Regions from separate parts of the Oceanobacillus sp. B139/18 genome, predicted to be linked through region 3. Evidence: riboswitches for the same ligand, from Rfam matches in the RefSeq annotation. Region 3 holds a riboswitch; each other region holds the start of a gene.
The links. A riboswitch is a leader RNA that binds a small molecule or an ion and turns the genes downstream of it on or off. The one in region 3 is predicted to bind thiamine pyrophosphate.
Positions count from the first base shown of each region.

Region 1: another riboswitch for thiamine pyrophosphate. It lies ahead of ACZSMY_RS12870 (thiamine phosphate synthase); the one in region 3 lies ahead of ACZSMY_RS14420 (ABC transporter ATP-binding protein).
Region 2: another riboswitch for thiamine pyrophosphate. It lies ahead of thiT (energy-coupled thiamine transporter ThiT); the one in region 3 lies ahead of ACZSMY_RS14420 (ABC transporter ATP-binding protein).

Region 1 covers NZ_JBVFXI010000004.1:31,885-35,042, reverse strand. Annotated here, with positions in the region: gene thiO (glycine oxidase ThiO) at 1-977, opposite strand, end outside; gene ACZSMY_RS12870 (thiamine phosphate synthase) at 992-1,720, opposite strand; TPP riboswitch at 1,716-1,811, opposite strand; gene ACZSMY_RS12865 (suppressor of fused domain protein) at 1,931-2,992, opposite strand; gene ACZSMY_RS12860 (class I SAM-dependent methyltransferase) at 3,047-3,158, opposite strand, start outside.
Region 2 covers NZ_JBVFXI010000001.1:670,444-673,601, forward strand. Annotated here, with positions in the region: gene ACZSMY_RS03230 (M3 family oligoendopeptidase) at 1-1,040, shown strand, start outside; TPP riboswitch at 1,105-1,209, shown strand; gene thiT (energy-coupled thiamine transporter ThiT) at 1,353-1,919, shown strand; gene ACZSMY_RS03240 (response regulator transcription factor) at 2,183-2,875, shown strand; gene pnpS (two-component system histidine kinase PnpS) at 2,876-3,158, shown strand, end outside.
Region 3 covers NZ_JBVFXI010000004.1:366,230-369,387, forward strand. Annotated here, with positions in the region: gene ACZSMY_RS14415 (alanine/glycine:cation symporter family protein) at 1-881, shown strand, start outside; TPP riboswitch at 1,532-1,632, shown strand; TPP riboswitch at 1,737-1,846, shown strand; gene ACZSMY_RS14420 (ABC transporter ATP-binding protein) at 1,990-2,763, shown strand; gene ACZSMY_RS14425 (ABC transporter permease) at 2,767-3,158, shown strand, end outside.

The DNA.
Region 1 (3,158 bases), 330 kb from region 3:
GCATATAGGCCTGGGATTCCCGGAATCTCGCCCAAGTATGGCAGTTCGTCAGCTGTAGATGGTCTGATGCCTGCCCACATTTTTCTTATCCTCGCCTCTGCCAGCTCCGGAACCATTTTCTGCGCTCGTGACAGCAGTCTCTGGACGCTTGCGGCATGGACATGCTTATCCATTTTTCCTGGTATGGAGGAGGCTCCAACAATCACCTTTTTTCCCTGCTTCGGAACAAGGTAACAGCCATCCATCCAAAGTGTTGATTGAAATAGCTTCTGGTCCAGTTCTAACAGCAGACATTCGCCCTTCACCGGAATCGCAGCATAATCTGCAGGCAGCAATTCATCTCCGAAAGCTCCTGTTGCAACAATAACCTGGACCGCTTCATAGATTGCCTCTGTTGTCCGGACACCATAAACCGTTTCATTTTCTATCAACAGCTCATTAACGCTTTCCTGCTCATGCAACACCGCACCATAATGAGATGCAGCCAGAGAGAAGGCTTTGGTCAGATGACGGGCGGAAACCTGACCATCATCCGGCAAATACAGGACAGCACGAAGATTCTCCGTCAGGCTTGGCTCCATTTTTTTCGCTTCTTCTACTGACAGTAAATACGCAGGGTTCCCCGCTTCCCGCTGGAAAGACGCGACGCTTTGCAGCTTGCTGTATTGCTGCTGATGAAAAGCAAGCTTCATGATTCCTTTATGAATATATTGAATATCTACTCCTGACGCTTCCTTCAGTTCCTCGGATAAATTTTTGAATAGCGCTCTGCTCTCCTGTGCAAACCGAAAAAGCGGACTGTCTTCTGTAAACTCTCCTTGAGCGCCTAACATACCTGCTGCGGCACTGGAAGCCTCGCAGCCGATTTGATTCCTTTCAATGACCAGCACCCGATTGCCTCTTTTGGCCAGCTGATAAGCAATAGAGCAGCCAATAACTCCGCCGCCTACAATAATTTGATCAAACTGTTTATTCATCTTCTCCCTCCTTTTCATATATTCAACGCTTGCCGGTAAGCTCTGACAGTTTGGACCGGATCCTCTGCCTGCCAAATACCAGACATGACCGCGATGCCGGCTGCTCCTGCGGCAGTTACTTCTTTCGCCCGCTCAGGAGTAATCCCGCCAATAGCATATACCGGCACAGACAGCGCGTTAGTCATTTCCTGTAGTTCCGTTAATCCTCTGGGCTGCTGATTGGCTTTGGACTTGCTGGAATAAATATGGCCATACAGCACATAATCAGCTCCCTCCTGCTGCGCCTGCTCTGCCTCAGCTAAAGAATGAACAGACTTTCCTGCCTTCAATTCAGGGAAGCTTTCTTTTACAAGTGGAATGGAAGGACTGTGAAACGCCAGCTGAATACCTGCGCACTGCTTTATCACAGCAATATCTACTCTGTCATTCACTATTATTTTCTCTAATGGCAATCCGATATTTTCTAATGCACCGATGATTTCCAGAATGTCCTTCGCTGTCTTGTTCTTCTCTCTGATATGCAAATAATCAATCTCAGCCTGAATCCGCTTCACTATTTGCAAATGCTGCTCGGAAAAACTGCCATCACTGATCAAGTGCAGATGCCTGTCCATCTTCTTCTCCCCTTTCTTCCATTTTCTTGCTTCAGGATTGGCAGAAGAACGAAAAAGACCACTTATCCAGCTGAAGGATAAGTGGTCTTGATTATATACAAATTCATTGTTCGAATGATATATCGTCATGTTCCTGCCACTTCCCTACGCTAGTGTTAACCAGATCAGGTTCAAAGGGTCCGAGTATTCGTCTCAGCCAAAGGCTCCCCTAGTGTTGCTTATTTAATTTTCAGATTACAAATAAAGAATAACATATAATTTTTTATTTTCAAAGATATTCTTTCAAAAGTGTTTAGCGATTTATCAAGGAAATGTTATTTTACTTTCAAATGAGTTCTCTTACCCAATTACCTGAACAACATTTCCTTCATTATCTTTGATGTATGTTTTAACAATTTTTACAGCCAGCTGTTCAAACGAGAATAGTTCCGCCACACCTTCTTTAGGAATCAGCTTCTCACTCAACTCGATTGTACTCTGCTCATCTAAAATTAGACGCACCTTATCCTTCTCCATTGCATATTCTGACTTTTCCCCGGGCTCTATAGCAATGACAATATCAGGACCTGCCAATGTCAGAGCCTTTCCTTTCAAGAGACGCCCTCGCAGCACTTTACTTATGGTTTCGGTTTGTTTTGCCCCCAGAGTCAGCATTGCTGGTTTTTTTCTGAATAAGCCCTTTTTTTCTGGAGTCCACGATAAATTATCGTTAAATAGAAATCCTGTATTGGATCCTTCCCGTTCTCTTCCTTCATCAACTTTTGGGGAGACATCTGCATGATTTAGTAAAGAATCTCTTTTTAAATCGGTAATAAACGCGGGCATATATGGGGAACTGGCAGAGAGAACACCTCGTGTATTCCACGTCTGCATTGCTTCGAGCTCATCATTTGTGATACCAACCATCTGCAGAAATTGCACTTGACCATTTTCTGTTTCTATTGTACCAAGCTCAGAATCCGTAATAAATGCCAATGCAGTTAATGCCGTATCTGATTCCAAACAGATAGGACCATTTGCATCCATATAGTCTCCATTTTTAAAAACATTACCGCTGTTAAAAACATATCTTCCCAAATTCTGAAGCAGATTAAGCGCCCAGGCTGGCGGTTCCTCTTCCCCTTCTTCTTTTTTCAATCTGAACGTTAATTCAAACCCAAAACCGCTTACTTCTGGATTATCGGTTTCTTTTTCGTAAATCTCTGAAAATCCATATGTAACTATATGCCAGTGCAAGCCTGGCGTTTCTGATTGATAAGCGCTGATTCCATCTAATGGATCCGGTCCGCCCAGCGAATAAGAGATCACTGTTCCATAATGCTTCGGTTCCTGCTTCCCATAAATTGCTTCCATTGCATTATCAATTGCATCCCAGCCGGGTGCTTTTACTTCTTCACTCATTAAATTCCTCCTCTGTTTCCCTTTCCAAAAAGACGATTTTTTCTTTCTAAAACACTACCCCTTTGTCGAAATACAAAACATCTCTGCAAAATCAGTGACGATGGTTTTTTTAGGATTACGCTTCACATCATATCTCATTTTCTCTAACCCTTCTTGGTAATCCTGA
Region 2 (3,158 bases), on a different contig from region 3:
AGCCGTTAGCAAAAAATCGAATGAAGGAAGAAACATTAAATACAATGTGGGGAGCAATTGAAAAGCATAAATCCCTATTTGCAGACTACTTACATCAAAAGGCTTCTCTGTTAAATTTGGATAAATTAAGCATTTTCGATGTGAATGCTCCGATTCAATCAAAAATGGAAAAGAAAAGTTATGATGAAGGAGCTGCTTTTATTGTAGAGCAATTCCGCGGCTTCAGTCCCCAAATGGCGGATTTCGCACAAATGGCGTTTGAAAAATGCTGGATTGAAGCGGAAGATCGTGCAGGAAAACGTCCGGGGGGCTTCTGTACAAGCTTTCCGCTCAGTGAACAAACTCGTATTTTTATGACGTACTCTGGAACACCTTCTAATATAGCTACCCTGGCTCATGAGTTGGGACATGGCTATCACCAGTATGTGATGAACGATATGAACGGTTTGAATCAAGGCTATGCAATGAATGTTGCGGAAACTGCTTCGACCTTTGCAGAAATGATTGTAGCGGATGCATCGGTGAAAATGGCGGCGACAGATGAAGAAAAATTAACGTTGTTAGAGGATAAAGTATCGCGCAGTGTGGCTTTCTTCATGAACATCCATGCACGCTTTTTATTCGAGAAACAATTCTATGAAGAACGGAAGCAAGGTATGGTCAGTACGGAACGGTTAAATGAACTTATGGTGGAAGCACAGAAGGAAGCTTACTGCGGAAGTCTGTCCGAATATGATCCGCATTTCTGGGCTTCCAAGCTGCATTTTCATATTACTGGTGTGCCATTTTATAACTTCCCGTATACATTTGGTTATTTATTCAGCCAGGGAATTTATGCTTATGCAAAGGATTATGAAGGAGATTTTGAAGCAAAATATACTGCTTTATTAAGGGATACCGGCAGAATGACCGTAGAAGAGCTTGCTGAAAAGCATTTGCAAGTAGATTTGTCCAAGCCTGAGTTTTGGGAAAATGCCATCGAAATATGTAAACAGGATGTGCAGGAATTTTTGGAATTAGCGAAGAAAGTTGAAAAATAACAGGGGCTATTGCGGTTTTTTAGAAAGTGATTTATACTAAGCCTATACAAAAAAGTGAATATAAAAAGCCTGCAAGGGGAGCCTTTGGCTGAGAGTGGACATTTTCTATGTTCTGACCCTTTGAACCTGTCAGTTAGCGCTGGCGTAGGGATTGTGGACTTTTTGATGGATATAAAAGCAATGTGTGAGTGGAGTTTAAGGTATTCTCTTAAAATGTATTTTTTAAAGAATACCGCCATCAAGAAGACTCCCTTGGCATTGCTTTTTTGTTGTCTAAAAAAAGATTGTTCGATGTAAATGGGGGAGAGACGATTGAAGAATAAAACATTATTTTTAGTAGAAGTAGCTATTTTTACGGCACTTGCATTACTGCTGGACATTTTACCGTTAGGATTTAAGCTTTGGCCGCAAGGAGGCTCCGTTTCTTTTGCAATGATTCCTGTCTTCATTGTAGCCTTTCGCTGGGGTCTGAAAGGAGGTTTGTTGTCCGGTTTCCTTTGGGGAATATTACAGGTGGCAACTGGTACAGCTTATATCCTGCATCCCGTACAGGGAATCATTGAGTATGGATTAGCTTTTACGGTAGTAGGGCTTGCCGGAGTGTTTTCGAAGCAGGTTATCGAAAGCATGAAAAACAAGCGGGTAAAGAAATCCTTTGTCTATATATCCGTAGGTGTATTTCTGGGATCAGCTGCTCGTTTTATTTGTCATTATATTGCCGGAATGGTTTTCTTTGGTTCAGCCGTCGAAGGACAGCCGGCGTGGCTTTATTCATTAATATATAATTCATCCTATATGGTTCCATCCTTTATTTTAAGTCTTGTTATTGTGTTCCTCCTGTTTTATAAACAGCCGAGAACATTAGTTGGAAAAGTATAACAAAAGAAAACTCCCTCACACAAAAACCTGTAGCACATCTTGCTTCAGGTTTTTCTTAAACCATTATTTTTATTTGGATAGTTTTGTTAAGTTTTATTAACATTTACTTATGGAATAGGCGTTGAACGTGAATAATGGTAGAATAAAGAAAATAAAATATATAAAGATACATTCTCACATCTTCATTTAACAAAAAAAGGGAGCTTTAAAAGAAGGAATTTTTGTCTAAGAGAACGTATATATGAATAAGGGGGATTTTCTAAGTGGGAAAACAGATTCTAATTGTGGATGACGAGCAATCGATTGTTACTTTATTAAAATATAATATGGAAAATGCCGGATTCACAACAGAGGTAGCATACGATGGAGAAGAAGCCTATCAAAAAGCTGCTGCAGATAACTATGAGTTAATTATCTTAGATGTAATGCTTCCAAAACTGGATGGAATAGAAGTATGCCGGAAGTTAAGAAAGAATGATATTGATACACCGATATTAATGCTCACCGCAAAAGATGAAGAAATAGACAAAATCCTCGGTCTGGAGCTTGGCGCAGATGACTATCTGACAAAGCCGTTCAGCCCGAAAGAAGTCATTGCCCGTGTGAAAGCAATTATCAGAAGAACACAGCGTCCGCTCGAGAATCATTATCAAGCGCTACGGATAAAGGATTTAACGATTTACCCGGAACGTTATGAAGCAGAAATGAAAGAAGAATTGATTACTTTCACACGAAAAGAGTTTGAACTGTTGTACTATTTGGCTAAACATAAGGGAAAGGTCATCTCCAGAGATCAATTACTCAGCAGTGTGTGGGATTATGATTTTGTTGGAGATACGAGAATTGTAGATGTTCATGTGAGTCATCTGCGGGACAAAATTGAACCTGATTCCAAAAAGCCTGTTTATATTAAAACAGTCCGCGGATTAGGTTATAAATTGGAGGAGCCGGTTTAAATGCAAATATTATTTTCGAAACCCTTGTTTCCTAATATACTAGGTATCACGATTGTCCTGGTTTTATCGGGCTGGTTAATGGTACAAGCTCAAGGAAACTGGATATTTATCGCAGCAATTATTTTAGTGGAATTTTTAGTGATTTCCATTATATTTATGCAATTCTACAATAAATACACAAGACCGCTTAATAAAGCTTCAAAAACAGTAAATGAAATGATTAAAGGAAATTATTCTGCCCGTTTTAATAACAGTAATAGTGAAGAAATGGAGCAGTTAAGCA
Region 3 (3,158 bases):
ATATGACGCAATCGAATACTGTTGCCGGTTCCTTACAAGCTACTTTTAATATTAACCCATGGGTTACGGGAATCATCTTGATGGCGCTCACTGCATTAGTTTTGCTTGGCGGAGTGAGAGGCATTGGAAGAGTAACTGCTATCTTTGTCCCATTTCTGGCTTTGTTTTATATAGCTGGCGGACTGATTATTGTTATTTTAAATATTACGGAAGTTCCTGCGGCGTTTGCAGTTATTTTTGAGGCTGCATTTAATCCGGAAGCTGTCGGCGGGGGAGCTATCGGTTTAGCGATTCGATACGGGATTGCCCGCGGGGTGTTCTCCAATGAAGCGGGTCTTGGTTCAGCGCCAATTGCGGCAGCGGCAGCGAAGACGGATTATCCAGGGCGGCAGGCGTTAGTATCGATGACAGGAACATTTCTGGATACGATCGTGGTTTGTACGATTACCGGACTTGTTGTGGTGATGAGCGGGCTGCATTTGCAATTTGGAGCAGATGCAGCACCTGTCATTACAGGAGAAGCTTTTGACTTTTTCTTGCCTGGATTAGGTAATTATATTGTTGTATTCGGCCTTATTTTCTTTGCTTATTCCACTATTCTGGGCTGGTCCTATTATGGGGAGAAATGCTTCGGTTATATTTTTGGAGATCGAAATACAATCTATTATAAAATCATTTTCTGTCTGGTTATCCTGTTTGGTGCGGTTCAATCTGTGCAGTTAGTATGGGATCTTGCGGATATATTCAATGGATTAATGGCAGTGCCCAACTTGATTGCGCTCTGTTTATTATCCGGCGTGATTGTATCTGAAACAAATAAATTTAGAGAAGTACGGAGAAAGGAAAAAGAGGAGGAGAGGAAGCAGAAGCTGGCTGGTTAATGATTGCTGTAATAAATGATAAAGTTACAGTAATTTTCTATCGGACATATAAAGGAAATAATTGAGGGGAAATCAATTCGTATAAAAAGTGACTTCTTTGCATCCATGGAAGTCACTTTTTAGGTTTCTCAATAATTGAATTTAATTGCAGCTATAGGATTTATTCGTTCTAAAAGGTTGTCTTCAGGATTTCCAAATAATATCACTTCTCCAGTAACAAGAGTCCCGTTTACAAGAGGACAGCTATGTAAGCCAAGCTGAGCTGTTCTTTTTAATCTGTTTTATTTATTATAAAATACCTTTAGAAATAATAGATGCTCCTATCCTCATATAACAGGAGTATCTCAGTAAAAGTTATTCTTTTTATTTTATTATACCGTTGTATATCCTATATTATTTCACCAAATTTCACCTGAAAACATATTAAAATAGGCGGATATATCTTTTTTTATATACAAACAAATCTCATGATTTTAAAAGATAAATTAGAATAATTTGCATATTATAATTTTATATGTTTAAATAGATTCTACTTTAAGTTATTTTTCCTACAGTTCTCTATAGATGTGGCTGATGAAAATAACATTGTGAATTTTAACGTATTTTTCAATCATACAAGTTCATTTATAGAATCAAAAATTTCATATTTCTATAATCACTAGGGGAGCGATTTTTATCGCTGAGAAAGGAAACTTGACTCTTATAACCTGATTTAGTTAAGACTAACGTAGGGAAGTGATGACTTACTTAAGTAGATAATAATCTAGTTATGTATTCATTTCCCATTCATCTGTATTCGTTGAATGGGTTTTTTAATGCTTATGTCATAAATTCAATAAAAGAGATACCAATTTAATAAGAATGTAGGGGGACCAGTGTTGCTGGTTGAGATACTATCCGTAAGATATAGACCCTTAGAACCTGATCTGGTTGAGACCAGCGTAGGGAACATGCAAAGTAATTTCTATCATAAGGAAATGTATGTACCCTGGGCTTCATGTCTGGGGTATTTTTTATTTGGAAGGAGGGATGCATTTTCGATTAGCTGATGATTGCTTTTAAGACATAATAATACACTCTTTGTTAGAAAGAAGGTAGAGAACGAAGGATGAGAGAACAAAATAAAAAAATAGCTCTTCAGTTTCAAAACGTAAATTTCTATTACAAAAATGATGCAGGGAAAATTCCTATATTAAAAAATATGAATCTTTCTATTGCGGATGGTGAATTTGTAAGCATTATCGGTGCAAGTGGGTCCGGCAAGTCGACAATTTTCCGTCTAATTGTCGGATTGGAGGAACTGAAAAGCGGAACTATCTATTTAAACGAGGATCCAGTAACCAATCGTTCTGGAAAAGTTGGTTATATGCCTCAACAGGATTTATTGATGCCATGGCGGACTGTTCAACAAAATGCAGCTCTTCCATTGGAACTGCAAAAGGAAAATCATCTCGATAGAAGAACTGTTCAAAACTTGCTGGAGGCCTTTGGGTTAAAAGGATACGAGAATAAATACCCTCATGAATTATCTGGGGGGATGCGGCAACGGGTTTCCTTTTTAAGAGCCACGTTATCCGGATCTAATGTGTTGTTGTTGGACGAACCTTTTTCAGCCTTAGATGCAATGACCAGGTTATATATGCAGGAATGGTTATTAGAACAGTGGGAACAACAGCAATCTACTATTTTGTTTATAACACATGATATTTCAGAAGCATTATTTTTGTCTGACCGCATTTTCGTCATTACGGATACCCCATTTACAACATTAAAAGAAATTAAAGTACCTTTAGAACGTCCAAGACGACAATACGATTTAGATAAAGAGGAAGTGACGGAGCTAAAAAATGATTTACTAGATCAGTTTCGGATGAGGGTGTAATGCATGAAAAATTATCTTTATTCTATTATTTTAATCACAATCTTTTTGCTTATATGGGAAGCGGGAGCGGGGTTTGTCGCTACATCATTTATTTTGCCAGCGCCAACCGAAATCGTGAAGAAGCTATGGGAATTAAAAACAGAGCTCTTGTTGCATCATCTTCCTATGACGCTTGCTGTTATTATCATTGGTCTTGGGATTTCATTGGTACTGGGAGTTGCTTTAGCAATAAGCATGAATCTATCTAAAACATTACAACAAGCGATTTATCCTATTTTAATTGCATCACAAACTATTCCTATTATTGCATTGGCGCCCATTTTTGTACTTTGGTTCGGTTATTCCATCTGGAGTAAAGTTATCGTTACAATTATCATTACCTTTTTTCCAATTAC